Regions from separate parts of the Mesobacillus sp. ABV4_180 genome, predicted to be linked through region 1. Evidence: riboswitches for the same ligand, from Rfam matches in the RefSeq annotation. Region 1 holds a riboswitch; the other holds the start of a gene.
The links. A riboswitch is a leader RNA that binds a small molecule or an ion and turns the genes downstream of it on or off. The one in region 1 is predicted to bind cyclic di-AMP.
Positions count from the first base shown of each region.

Region 2: it holds a riboswitch for cyclic di-AMP, as region 1 does, so the genes downstream of both, ACXAEA_RS14865 (cation:dicarboxylate symporter family transporter) here and ACXAEA_RS21860 (hypothetical protein) in region 1, are expected to answer to the same signal.

Region 1 covers NZ_JBSWTJ010000001.1:4,296,611-4,303,755, forward strand. Annotated here, with positions in the region: gene kdpB (potassium-transporting ATPase subunit KdpB) at 1-1,094, opposite strand, end outside; gene kdpA (potassium-transporting ATPase subunit KdpA) at 1,248-2,909, opposite strand; gene ACXAEA_RS21855 (potassium-transporting ATPase subunit F) at 2,940-3,020, opposite strand; gene ACXAEA_RS21860 (hypothetical protein) at 3,145-3,549, opposite strand; cyclic di-AMP (ydaO/yuaA leader) riboswitch at 3,954-4,093, opposite strand; gene ACXAEA_RS21865 (Na-translocating system protein MpsC family protein) at 4,317-4,688, shown strand; gene ACXAEA_RS21870 (MmcQ/YjbR family DNA-binding protein) at 5,002-5,370, opposite strand; gene ACXAEA_RS21875 (VOC family protein) at 5,395-5,790, opposite strand; gene ACXAEA_RS21880 (Lrp/AsnC family transcriptional regulator) at 5,907-6,389, opposite strand; gene ACXAEA_RS21885 (DMT family transporter) at 6,602-7,145, shown strand, end outside.
Region 2 covers NZ_JBSWTJ010000001.1:2,877,048-2,884,192, reverse strand. Annotated here, with positions in the region: gene ACXAEA_RS14870 (GNAT family N-acetyltransferase) at 1-296, shown strand, start outside; gene ACXAEA_RS14865 (cation:dicarboxylate symporter family transporter) at 362-1,618, opposite strand; cyclic di-AMP (ydaO/yuaA leader) riboswitch at 1,738-1,879, opposite strand; gene ACXAEA_RS14860 (Nif3-like dinuclear metal center hexameric protein) at 2,063-2,980, shown strand; gene ACXAEA_RS14855 (GNAT family N-acetyltransferase) at 3,039-3,560, shown strand; gene ACXAEA_RS14850 (undecaprenyl-diphosphatase) at 3,688-4,203, opposite strand; gene ACXAEA_RS14845 (DUF4257 domain-containing protein) at 4,471-4,800, opposite strand; gene ACXAEA_RS14840 (NUDIX hydrolase) at 5,071-5,508, shown strand; gene ACXAEA_RS14835 (kinase) at 5,647-6,225, shown strand; partial or broken gene ACXAEA_RS14830 (serine hydrolase domain-containing protein) at 6,222-7,133, shown strand.

The DNA.
Region 1 (7,145 bases):
TCGATAAAAGCTGCCCCTGCTGCAAGTTGATCATCAATCTTTGAGCCTCTTTGCTTTAATAGTTCAATGATTGACCTGCCCTCAGGCGTTTCGTCCTTAAGGGAGCTAACTCCCGTCCAATAACTTAACTCTTCCTGCCCTGCATCTCCCACTGGAATAAAGTCACTTGCCATCCTGTTTCCAAAGGTAATCGTACCTGTTTTATCCAAAATGATCGTATTGATGTCACCAGCAGCTTCTACTGCTTTCCCTGACATCGCCAAAACATTGAATTGAGTCACTCGGTCCATACCGGCAATCCCGATTGCTGATAATAATCCTCCAATCGTCGTCGGAATCAAACAGACGAGCAATGAAATCAGGACAGGGATTTCTAATTGAAAGCCTAAATATTTCGTGAAAAATGGCAATGTCACAACCACAATCATGAAAATCAGGGTTAAGCTCGTTAACACTGTATTCAAAGCAATTTCATTCGGCGTTTTTTGCCGCTCTGCGCCTTCTACGAGCGAAATCATTCGATCAAGGAAGGACTCACCTGGATCGCTCGTGATTCTTACTTTAATTTGATCACTTACGACCTTTGTTCCCCCTGTAACAGAGTTAAAGTCTCCGCCTGCTTCCTTAATGACCGGAGCTGATTCCCCCGTGATCGCGGATTCATCAACTGAAGCCAAGCCTTCAATCACTTCGCCATCCCCAGGGATCATCTCTCCTCTAGAGACGATGACAATGTCGCCTTTTTTAAGATTGGCAGATGATACTTTTTCGGTTTTTCCGTTTTGTTTTACTAGATTCGCCGTAATGTCTTTTTTCGATTTCTTCAGAGAGTCTGCCTGCGCCTTCCCGCGTCCTTCTGCCAGTGCTTCGGCGAAGTTTGCAAACAGGACTGTGAATAGCAGAATCATCGTAACAGTGATATTGAACCATGGCTCTACCCCACTGTTACCGAAGATGCCAGGAGAAAAGGACATGATCAATGTAATGAAAAAACCTATTTCCACAACAAACATGATTGGGTTTTTGACCATGATCCTTGGATCGAGTTTTATGAAAGATTCTTTTAAAGCCTGAGTTAAAATCGCTCTATCCATTGTTTTCTTACTTCCATCCTTATTATTTTCGTTATGATCTTGAGGCAAATTGGTTCGTTTATCTGATAATTTTTCAAGCTTACTATTTTCATTTTCATCACGAACATTTGTTTTTTTCTTAAGTGCATGACTGCCCATCATGAGCCCTCCCATCTACAATGTTAAATATTCTGCAACCGGCCCCAATACTAGTGTTGGAAAGAAGGTAAGTGCGCCTATGATAAAAATCGTTCCAAGCAATATGGTTCCAAATAATGCTGTGTCGGTACGGAAGGTTCCCGCAGTTTCTGGGACTAGCTTTTTGGAAGCAAGCGAGCCAGCTACAGCCAACATTGTCACTAGACCAAAGAAGCGCCCAAGATACATGACGATTCCTGTAGACACGTTCCAAAATGGCGTTGCATCGCCTAATCCTTCAAAACCTGATCCATTATTAGCCGCTGAGGACGTATATTCATACACTACCTGACTGATGCCATGGAACCCCTGATTGGAAATCGCTTCATATCCTAATGGCGTGAAAAAGGCAATGGCGGAAGCACCCAGGATCAACAATGGCTGCATCAGCAGCGTAACAGCAATTAGCTTCATTTCTTTCCCTTCAATTTTCTTGCCTAAAAACTCAGGAGTACGGCCGACCATCAAACCAGATAGAAAGACAGCGATGATTGCGTACATAATCACGTTAATGAACCCTGCTCCTACTCCACCGAAGACTGTATTCAGCATCATCGTTGCAAGAGGCATCATTCCGCCAATCGGGGTCATTGTGTCATGCATTGTGTTAACCGCACCTGTCTCAGAGGCTGTCGTAACAACAGCATACAAAGCAGATTGCCCTGTCCCAAAGCGGACTTCTTTTCCCTCCATGCTGCCCTGCTCATGCTGGATTCCCATCGAATTGATAACCGGGTTTCCCTGGAATTCAGAAGTTAAGGTTACTCCGAGAATGACGATGAACATCATGGACATCGAAGCAAACAACACTCTTCCCTGCTTGGCATTTCCAACCATTCTTCCGTAGGCAAATGGCGTAGCTGTTGGCAGTAATAGCATCAAGAGGATTTGCAGGAAATTGCTGAGAGCCGTCGGGTTTTCAAATGGGTGTGCAGAGTTAACTCCCATAAACCCTCCCCCGTTGTTCCCCAGTTCTTTTATAGACAGGAATGATCCTACTGGGCCACGTGCTATTTGCTGTTCACCACCCTCGATTGTCTCGGCAGTAATCGTTGGCTCCAGTGTCTGTGGTACTCCCATCGCAACAAAAAGCAATCCCGTGATAAATGCGATCGGCAAAAGCACTCTCGTAATCGCCCTGATTAAATCCACAAAGAAATTTCCGAATTCTTTACCTGAAAGACCTCGGATAAAAGCCATTAGTACAGCCAGTGCCGTTCCTGGAGCAGCGAACATCATGAACAGAATTCCGATCATTTGCGCTAAATAGGAAAGTCCGCTTTCACCGCTATAGTGCTGAAGGTTCGTATTTGTCATGAAGCTTACTGCCGTATTGAAAGCGAGCGTAGGGTCCATTCCAGCTATTTCACTTGGATTGAGCGGCAGATGACCTTGCAGCCTGAAAACCAGGTAAACCAGCAAAATCATGAACGCATTCGCAAACACCAATGACAGCGCATATTGTTTCCAGGACTGGCTTACCTTCTTAATTCCTCCTAGCTTAAATAACAGATTTTCAAAAGGGCCGAATACTTTATCCAGGCCGCTTTCGTTATAATCAAAAGCTTTTGCCAAATAGATTCCGGCTGGCTTCGCCAAAAGAGCGACAGCCAGCAGCGTGATGATGATTGAAAGAATGGTCGTGAACACTATTTTTACCTCCGAAAGTTAAAATTTCTCTGGATTCACTAATACATAAAGCAGATAAATCACAACGAGGGATACAACCCCCAATAATAAGGTCATCATTCCATTTCATCTCCTTGGTGAACTATACGGGAAGACCAGCTCGTCAGACCAGCCATCATAAGAGTAAGTACAAGGGATAACCCTACAATCAAAACATCCAACATCCTAAACCCTCCTGATTTCCTTAATGGATTAAAAAAGCGATATTATTGCAGTTTGTATAAATGACATGTTTCACACCAAGGCATTCATATAATTTCTGAGGGTACATCTTGTTTTTCGTAACAACAATGATCGGAGCAAGGGTACTCGTCTGGATTACTTTTGATAGGCTGCATGTATCAGCCAGGCGATCCTCCAGCAGAATGACTTTCATAAACCTTTGTTTTAAGTCCACGAATATGTCTTCCTCTTTTAAATGAATAATGTTATTGATGCCTTTGCTCGTCAGCTCCTGGTTAACCTTTTCATCCGCTGATAAATACACAATAGAATCATTTGCATCAAACTGGTCACAAACACTCAGAAATACTTCATAATTTGGAATGCATACAAGCAGTCCATTATTAAAATCCGCATCCCCGCTCACTTCCTGTTCCTCCTTTTCAAAATTAGCACTTAATAAAATCCACAAATTAATCAGGTCCACTTCCGTATCTAATGCGCTTAATCCCATGCCTTCTTAAAAAAAGGTACAAAAAAAGACCAATGCATCCTTCTTCCCCAAAATTGATGCCACCCAGCTGAATCTAGCTATCTCTCAAAAAATGAGACAGATAAATAACACTGAATGAAACATTCAATTTCCATTGGAGAAAAAGTACACATTGGTCTACCTAACGCCCAGCAAACAACTGAATAGCTGCTTCCTTTGCATTCTGTCATCCATGCAACCTTTTCAAAAATAGGCACAATAAAAAGACCTACATTACACAGTCAAGCTGCTTTTTTCATATTGCTATGAAAAAAGCCCCCTGAATAAGGCGGTCTTATGACCTCCTTCGCTTTAGCCGACGAAGTTAGCTGACGGGTAGGATGGCGAAAGAGTGATCTCATCCCTTCTACATACGTAGAATTAACCCCAAGAAAATGGGTCCTCCGTTCTCACAAGTGAGATTAGGCCGAACTATTTAATTTGTGATTTCGAGGTAATTTTACTCCTGGATGAAAAGTTTGTAAATGGGCAAATAACCTGTTTTTTCGTAAAATTTGACGAAATTATTAGATTTACCTTAAGTTATCTTTAATTTGCTCACTTTCTTTTTGATTTGCTCCCTTTTTCAAACTCTTATTGACAGGTTTTACAGGGATTCATTAATATTACTCTGTAAATATCATGCTTAGGAGGAGTTCTTAATGAGCTCAAAAAAACGCAGGCTTGAAGCAGATTTGAGTGAAGCTTTCATTAAATTGCAAAGAGACCTGATTGGCAGAGGACCACAGGAAACAAAAACGTATATTGTCAATGATATGGTGATCGCCCGTTTCAAAGGTGTATTAACCGTTGAAGAAAAACATTTAGTCAGCCATGATGATGGGAAGAAGCTCGTAAAGAAAATGCGCCAGCTCCTCCGTGAAATGTACAGCAAGAACTTTGAAGAAATTGTGGAACAACATACAAAATGCAAGGTTCTTTCCAGCCATAGTGATATCAGTACAAAACTGGGGGAAAGAATTGAAGTGTTCATAGTGGATAAAGATCTCGAAAAACTGCTGGGCAATGAATAGGATTTTCATAGTTTAGTTGATTAACAGAGCTCGGTCTGTCTCGTTTACTTCTGACCTTTTCAGGCGTAACAGCCTAAGAAATAAATCCTGATATTATCGTTTTTTCTAAATAGCAAATAAATTTAATCAAACGTTTGATTAAATTATTTGTCCTGTTTACAGACATATAAGAAGCACTCTTGTGAACAAAAAAACCCACAAAAGAAAATTTTTTGTGGGTTTTTCACCTTGTTAAATTTACGATATTAATTCGCCTAATATTTTCTGCCTAATATTTTCTGCCTAATATTTTCTGCCTAATATTTTCTGCCTATCATTTCCGGAGCTCGATAAAGTTCTTAACCAAACGCTTCGGTGCTGCTCGTAAATAGGCTTCTTGGATTAAATCCGTCAATTCATCCCAGACTTCGCTTTCAGGATTTTGAATAGATACCCAACCATGATGTCCTATGTATGGGGCTTTATAAAAATGCTCTTTTTGCAGCAATAATTGTTGTGTTTCGCGATCAGACTTGAACGACAAGCTGAATCCTTTGTCATCTTCTCCTGATATCACGAAAGATTTCCCATTGATTTTAAACGTATTGTGCCCAAAGCCGTCAATATGCTCAACTGCCTCGGGCAGTGCAAGACAGATAGTGCGCACATTTTCAAGCGTACTTGACGTCCCTTTAGATTTCACGCTTTTCTACACCTATCATAGTTTCTATTTTGCATTCTCATCAGGCTGATGAATCCCGAATACATTACCTTCAGTATCGAGATAATACCCTTGCCACGCCATTCCAGGAAGGGCATATTTCGGCACTGCGACCTTGCCATCATTCTCGAGGATTTTCGCTTCTGTTGCGTCGTAATCTTCTACTCCCATGGTGCAGGAGAATCCATTCAATGCCTGGTTTGGTTCTGGTGGAGCACTTTTCCGCTGCATCAATGCGCCATTGATCCCAGGTTCTTTCTCATCGCCAGTCACAGCCCCGAAGTAAGGCATTCCGGCATACTCACTCCAATCCTGAAATGACCATCCAAATACCTCTCCATAAAACTTCTTTGCCCTCTCCATATCACTTACATGGATTTCAAAATGAACTAATCTTCCCATGATTACCTCCAGATTTTATATTTAGATGCTATTATGTATATCTTGAGGATACTTCTTTATTATAGGACAGTTGTGGGAATATATTCAATTTTTACAAAAATCTAAATTCTGTCGCGTTATTCATCCTCGCGAATCGGCAGCACCGTCGAATCCTTTATCCCTCTCAAGGCAAGACTTGTCTGGATCTTGGTTATCCCCAGTTCATTCAGCTTTCTGATAAACATCTCAAGTTCCTTGCGATCCTTGCACGCCACCTTTAACAGATAATCGTATTCGCCTGTTAAGCAATGACACTCCAAAACTTCCTTCATCGATTCCAATGTCGCCTCCAGTGCTTCCAGCTTTTCGGCCTGATGCATATTGGTGCTCATGAAAACAAAGCACAGCAAGTCAAAGCCCAGCTTCTCATGGTTCAAGATAGCCACTTGCTTTTTGATATACCCTTCAGCTTCCAGCCGCTTGATTCTGGCGTGGACAGCCGGCGCAGATAGATTCACTCGTTTTGAGAGTTCCAGATTGCTTAGCTGCGCGTCCTTTTGAAGCAAATCGAGGATTTTTATATCCACATTGTCCAATACCTTGCTAACGATTGATTCCACGACCTGATCCCCTTTTTCAATTATTCAAAAAAGCCGCTTAATAACAATACGAAAATGAATTTTTCAAACTAATAATCTATAACACTTTCGTTTATTTCGAATTAATCCAATTATACAAAATATCCTTTCGTTACAGAATGTAAATGTTAAAATAATTCATATAAGCAATGTCATTGTGCACAATGGCTCTTTGAGAAAAGGAGCTAAATGACGTGAAATATTATTGGTTATTACTTCTGACCAGCTTTCTTTGGGGCGGTAATTTTATCGTGGGAAAAACGCTTGTGGAGCATGCTTCCCCTGCCACCTTGACCATTCTAAGATGGGCCATTGCGATTATCTGTCTGGTTCCGCTTGTCTGGTGGAAAGAAAAAAAGCTGATACCTCCAAAAGAATCGATCCTGCCATTATTTTTAATGGGAATCACCGGAGTCGCCATGTTTCAGGCCTTTCAGTTTATGGCCCTTGAACAAACCTCGGCTACGAACGTCGGCTTAATCTCGACATTAAACATGTTTTCAATCGCTGCATTCTCGTTCATTTTTCTAAAAGAGAGAATAAATTCTCTTCAGTTCTTCTCAATGATCATCTCACTATTCGGCGTTTTGCTCGTTCTGTCAAAAGGAAATTTCGATTTATTGTTTTCATTGCAGTTCAACACCGGGGATCTATACATGATGGTCGCTGTGGGCATGTGGGGAATTTATTCCGTTTGCAGCAAATGGGCGATGGCAACCGTCACGCCGATGATGTCCA
Region 2 (7,145 bases), 1.4 Mb from region 1:
AAGGTAATCAGATGATAGGCTTTGCCATGTACGGTATTGACCAGGATGACAATAATTATTGGGTATACCGTTTGATGGTAGATCAGGCATGCCAGGGAAGGGGAATCGGTGCCGCTGCTGTGAAATTAATAATTGAAGAGATTAAAAGGGAGAACACAGATAGAATTCCGACTATCATGATTGGCTATCATCCAGAAAATGAGGGGGCACGAAAAACATATAAGAACGCTGGTTTTGTCGAAACAGAAATTGCGCCTTGGGGAGAACAACTCGCTGCATTTAAGCTGGCATTTTAGTCATAACATTGAGAAAAAAAGCAAAAAAATATCCAACAGGTGATCCTGTTGGATATCAATATAATTTAAGAAGCTTTATTCAATGAAGCTGATTGACTATTTGGTTTGAAGACGCCTTCCCATTTGGCGATTACAATGGCTGCCAGAGAGTTCCCGACTACATTTACAGCCGTACGTCCCATATCAAGGATTCTGTCAATCCCAGCAATGAATGCTAAACCTTCAACAGGCAATCCTACAGTACCTAGTGTCGCCAGGAGAACGACGAATGAAACACCCGGGACTCCGGCTATGCCTTTTGAAGTAACCATCAACACCAGCATTAGTGATATCTGTTCTGAAATGCTCATGTCGATTCCGTACATCTGGGCGATAAAAATGGCTGCGAGTGCTTGATATAGCGTTGAACCATCAAGGTTAAAGGAGTAGCCTGTCGGTATGACGAAAGAAGTGATGTGTTTTGGTGCTCCTTCTTTCTCCATTTTATCCATGATTCTTGGCAATACTGTCTCGGAGCTCGCTGTCGAGAATGCCAATATTAATTCATCTTTCAGTGTAACAATCAATTTGAAAATATTGTAACCTGCCATTTTAGCTACTAAGCCTAATACGACGATTACGAAGAAAGCCATTGTGCCATAAACGGTAAGGACTAATTTGCCAAGCGGGATTAATGATGCAAGACCGAATTTTGAAACTGTCACACCAATCAGTGCAAATACCCCAAATGGTGCGAATTTCATGATTTGGTTGGTAGCATAAAACATCGCGTCAGCTGTTCCCTGGAAAAAGGCTATAACTGGTTTTCCTTTTTCACCGATCGCCGAAATCCCTAAACCAAATACAAGGGAAAAGAAGATGATCGCAAGCATATCGCCTTCTGCAAAAGCAGCAATTGGATTGGTTGGGACGATTTCTACCAGTGTCGTGATCATAGACTTTGTTTCTTGTGTTTCGGCTGTATCTACATAACTGGCAATATCCGTTTTATCCAGTTCGCTCATATTAACGCCAGCACCTGGCTGGAATAAATTCGCTGCGACGATACCAACAATGATGGCAATTGTCGTGATAATTTCAAAATACAAGAGCGTTTTACCGCCGATTTTACCCAACTGTTTAATGTCGCCGACACCAGCAACGGCAACAATGATACTTGCAACAACGATCGGTACGACGATCATTTTAATTAAACGGAGAAAAATATCTCCAATCGGCTGAAGGTAGGAGGCAACTGCTGGGTTCCCAATAAATACTGCACCTACGATGATACCGACAATCAGGCCGATAAATATTTGTCCTGCCAAACTGATTCTTTTCATATGGATTTCCTCACCTTCTGTAAATTCTATGCTGTAATAGCAATTGGCAAGGGATACAAGATTGTTTTTCTCCGTAAAAAAAGACACTTAGGGTGTCATTTACCACAAAGATTATGATCTACTGTTCCCTTTGGTCGCTTACGAGGTTAGCTGTCGGGTTAGGACTTGGAAACGCAAAGCCCTTTCAGGTTGAATTCACCCCAGGCGAGAAGACGCCAATTGGTTCCCCCGTTCTTCGGTAAGATTAAGCGGAAAATATTCATAAATATTATATTATTATTTTAAAATTGTAAATGTATATTGGTTTCCATTTGAAATTTTTCTAGGAATCACATTGTTCTGGTGACGGAGGGGGCTTGAAATTCAGCTGCTATTCGCTGCCAATAGAGAATCTTGAATTAACGTTAGAAATCGGAAAGAGTCTACACTAGATATGGGGTGGTAATGTTGAAGCTTGTGCACATTGTGAGTGAATTAAATCGAGTTTTTGAAATCGAAGAGTTTGGAAAGGATCCAGGGTTCAGCAGATTTCTTCCGGCAGCCTATGAAGAGACGGGTTTTGATTGGAAAGGTATCTTTGAAAAGGAATTTACTGTACGTTTCAATGGGTTGATGATAAAAGGAGCTCCAGAGGTAAGCAAAGTATTCTTGGCTGTGTTTCCAACAGACGAGGTGCTAGAGCATTTTATCGAAAATAGCATAGAAGGTGATCTTCTATTTATGCATCATCCTTTGCTGATGGAATGCGGTGATCCGAATGGCGAATGGGGGAAAGGCTTTGTCCCAATTAAAGAAAAATATATTACTGGAATCATAGAGAAAAAACTTTCTGTTTATACGGTACATGAACCATTGGATTTTCATAGAAAGCTGGGGACTAGTGTTGCAATCCAGCAAGCATTAGGAGCTAAAAAAGTTGATGGTTTTTTGCCAGAGTACAAAGGGATTGACCTGGTATTTATTTGCGAAATAGAGGAAACCAGCACAGACTTTCTTGTTTCCAGACTGGAGAAAATCTTCAATATTCCATATGTGGATTTTGAAGGCAAGAAGCATGAACGCATTACGAAAATTGCGATTGTTGCAGGCTGCGGTGACAAGGTGGACTGGATGAAGGAAGCAGAGCAAAGAGGAGCACAGGCCTATATCACCGGAGAGATTCATTGCCATATTGATAACGAATATGGCAAGAAAAAATTCCAGCAAATGGTGGATTATGTGCCAGAAACAAATATGTCGCTAATCGGCGTATCGCATTCTGCGTCGGAATACTTAGTGAAGAAAACGTTGCTCAGAAAATGGTTTAATGAAGAATTGGGACTGGATACGATTTTGGTACCACAACGAAAATGGTGGCTGTGAAATAGAATGTTTGCGGCGGATAAAGTAGGAATAAATTTTACAAAAGGGGCATGAAGAAATGGGAGAAAAAGTATATTTGGTTAAGCCGACAGTAGATTTAGAAAAAGAATACCTGGAATTTTATGAGGAGTGGATGGCTAGCGGAGAGGATATGATTCCGTGGGTGATCGAAAAGGATCCATCTGATTTCCCTGGAATGGTCCAATTTTTGATGAATAACGAGAACGGTATAAACATTCCTGAAGGCTGGGTAAGGGATTCAACATACTGGCTAATTAACGAAAGCAATCGGGTTTTGGGAGCAGTTAATATAAGGCATGCACTTACAGAAAGACTTATGAATTCCGGTGGCCACATCGGTTATGGAATCCGGCCAAGTGAACGTCAGAAGGGCTATGCGACGAAAATCCTTGCTTTTTCCCTGGAGAAGACGAACGAATTGGGCATACAAAAGGTACTTGTCGTTTGCGATGCGGACAATGTCGCCTCGGAACGGACCATCCTTAAAAATGGCGGCAAACAGGATACTAGTTTTACGGAGGAAAATGGCAATGTAGTGAAGAGGTTTTGGATTCAGTAGATTATGGCTGCAGTGAATAACCAGCGTATATTTTTAGACTTGAAATGGATCTCCTCGGTCAATTAACCGGGGAGATTTTTGTCAGCAGTAAAATGAACTTGCGATTAGGGTAGTATAAAACCTAATGTTATTCTGGTTTTCTCCCGAAACTGTTATAAAAAATCACACGGTTTACAACGCTAATTGCTGAACCCAGAACAGCGCTGCCGAAAATGTCAGAAGGGTAATGATGGCCAACCCAAATTCGTGAAAAACCAGTAAGTGCAGACATGTAGATCATGAGTCTCCCTAATGTCCGATGAAACATCAAAATCGTAGTGGAAGCAGCAAATGCCAGGACGGCATGTTTGCTTGGGAAACTGGAATCCGTTTTTGATGGGATCAGAATGCCGACTCGTCTTTTTTTGAAAGGCCGCGGTTTATGATAAAACAATTTTATGAAGAAATGGGCGATGAAGCTGATGAATACGGAACTGCCAGTTTCTAGTGCAATTTTTCTGTTAGTGCGATTTTTGAAAAATAACATCACAATGATTAAGACGTAAGCATAGCGAATTCGATTGGAAATGAAGATCATCAAATAATCCAAAAGAGAATTTCGTCCAGACAAATTATTGATCAATCTGAAAAGTTTAAGATCCATCATGTTCTCCTCAGTGTTTTAGTTTTAAGTTTCCCTGGCTGTAACGAATAATGCGTTAAGATCTTGGTAAATCTTGAATGAACAAAACTAACTGAAAGGAAATGGTGATGGAGCTCGTCGAAAATTCAGGATTGGTTCCATTCGGTGGATTTTTTATGTGGGGAAGGAAGGATGGAAGGCTTGAAATTTTCCCAATTTTATTTTTACCAAAAAAAAACAAGCACTTTGGAAGCTGCTTGACCAATGGCGTTAGCAAACTTCATTCTATCAGGCTGAGGTATTGGTTTTTTCACTAGCCATTTCCTCCCCGCCTGGGTTACTGTTACTTATTCGGAATAACTCGAGACCTCTGAGTAAAGCGTCTCCGCCAAATCCAGCCATGATTGACATTAAAAATACTCTCAGAAGCGAATCCGCTTCAGATGAAACAACCAAGAGTGCTGCCGCTAACGCCCCTGTAAGAATTTCCTCAAAAAATCCAAGGTAGATGAATTTTTTTGTCCGTCTTGGCATGATGATCTTTCCTCTTTTCCTTACATGCCCTGTCAATCCAACAAAACCACCAATGGCGATTGCGAAAAGAATGTTTTCTAACATTTTTCCTCACTCTCCTAAAGTCCAAATTTTTATTGGGGTGACCTTAGGTAACTCTTGGTGTATTACTATTATACAAGTCGTAATGGTGGAAAAGCATGTGTAAATTTATCGAATTTTCAGTATATTAAAATTAGTAAAATTTATGTGTAACTATTTGGAAATAACCCATGTATTTTTTCATCCTAAAAAGTTACAGGTCTTTTTGCTTAAAGGAGGAATTGGTTTTAGGAAAACAGAATTAAGAGGAAGAAAAGGAGTGGGGGATCGGATATGTTCATTTTAAACGTAGAGGGTGCACTGTATAGAAATGGCAAATGGTTAGTCATTCAAAGAAGTTCTAAAGAAGAGCACGCAGGAGGATTGCTCTCTCTTGCAGGCGGAACAGTCGAGAATGAGGGTTTCTCGAAAGACTTGCTTGAACGCACTCTGAAGAGAGAGTTGTTTGAGGAAGTCGGCATTCTGATCAAGGATGAGGTTCAGTATGTAAGGAATACGTCTTTCTTGCTTCAAAATGGAAAGGAAGTTCTTGACCTGGTTTTTTATTGTGAGATAGAAACAGGAGAACCATTTGTTAAAAGTCCTGCTGAAGTGGATGCTGTATACTGGATGACTGCGGAAGAAATCTTCGCTCATCCCAACGCTCCCATCTGGCTGAAGGAAAGCATTGAAGAAGCAGAACGTATACCAAATAAAATTCAAATGAAATGAAGCCGCCTCTTTAAAGGCCGTAATTTTTGTCTGAAAAAGGTAAAAGATGGCGGGTTAGCGAATAATTAATTGTAGTTTTCATATTTAAAATGTGGGGTTTGAAAAGTGGATGTTAACGAACAATTGCTTTCATTAGTTATGAGTGAATCTGGTAAATTGAAAAACTTAATACTGGGGATTGACGGCCTGAGCAGGTCAGGGAAAACAACCCTTGTTAAAAGAGTATCTTCGAATTTGGGGGACATGGGAATATCGCATCATGTCTTCCATCTAGATGACCATATTGTTGAGCGATCAAAAAGATATGACACTGGGCATCAGGAGTGGCGGGAGTATTATTCATTGCAATGGGATGTGGAATGGCTAAAAGTAGCTTTATTTGAGAATCTCGGCAATTCCCAGGAACTCGAGTTGCCATTTTATAACCATGAGCTGGATAAAACAATCCTTAGAAAAATAAATGTATCTGGTAAAAAGGTCTTCCTAATAGAAGGAGTGTTTCTTATGCGTCCGGAATGGAAGGATTACTATGATTTTATCATTTATTTGGATTGTCCAAAGGATGTTAGGTTTTCAAGGGAAAGCCCCCAGACTCAGAGCCAAATTGAAAAATTCAAAAAGAGATATTGGAAAGCTGAAGAATTTTATATTGAAACTGTAAGGCCGGTGGAAAATGCAGATTTGATTATTACGTGTGATGATATGGTGGGGAAATGAACCTAAATAGTAATTTATCAAAGAAACGGACAAAGGGGAAAATCAACTCTTGCCTTGTTTTTTATCAGGACAAAGTAGTTTATGAATTTTTTCGTAATAAAATGCTGGAGCAGAAATTGCATAAATTGAACTCTGTAACAAAAAGTGTGCTGTCTATCTTGATTGGAATTGCCATAGACCAGGGGGATATTCAGAGTGTAAAACAGCCGATATCGGATTATTTCGATGGTCTTGATCAATCTAAAATGGATGTCACCATTGAACATTTACTGACAATGACTACTGGTTTTGATTGGCCGGAGTTTTCAAGTTGGAGCGGCAGCCGATGCCGATGATCAATAGCCAGGGCTGGATAAGGTTCGTGCTGGAGCGTGAAATGGTAGAAGATCCAGAAATGTATATGCATTATAATTCCGGTGCTTCACATTTGCTGAGCGCCAATCTTGCAAAAAGCTGCTGAAGAACCAGTGACCCGCTTTGCTGAAACATATTTGTTCAAACCGCTGGAAATCAACGATTATAGCTGGCATTCAGATTCAAAAGGAGTTGTAATCGGGGGTTTCGGATTATCACTGAAACCTTATGATCTGCTTAAACTCGGAATGCTGATGATGAATAAAGGCGTATGGAAAGGCAAGAGAATCATTTCTGAAGAATGGATTAATGAATCGACAGTCCCCAGATATGAAGGACCTTATTTTGGACTGTACGGATTCCACTGGTGGATCCTTTCAGGTGAAGAAGGACTTCCTGCCTTTCCGCAAACCTATTTTGCAAGGGGATATGGAGGTCAATATATCATTGTAGTGCCTGATTTGAAATTAGTAACTGTATTTACAAGTGATAATTATGCTGAAACTCATCAACCTTTGGAGTATTTCAGGATAGAAATAATGCCTTTTTTTTAGTTAATGCAGCTA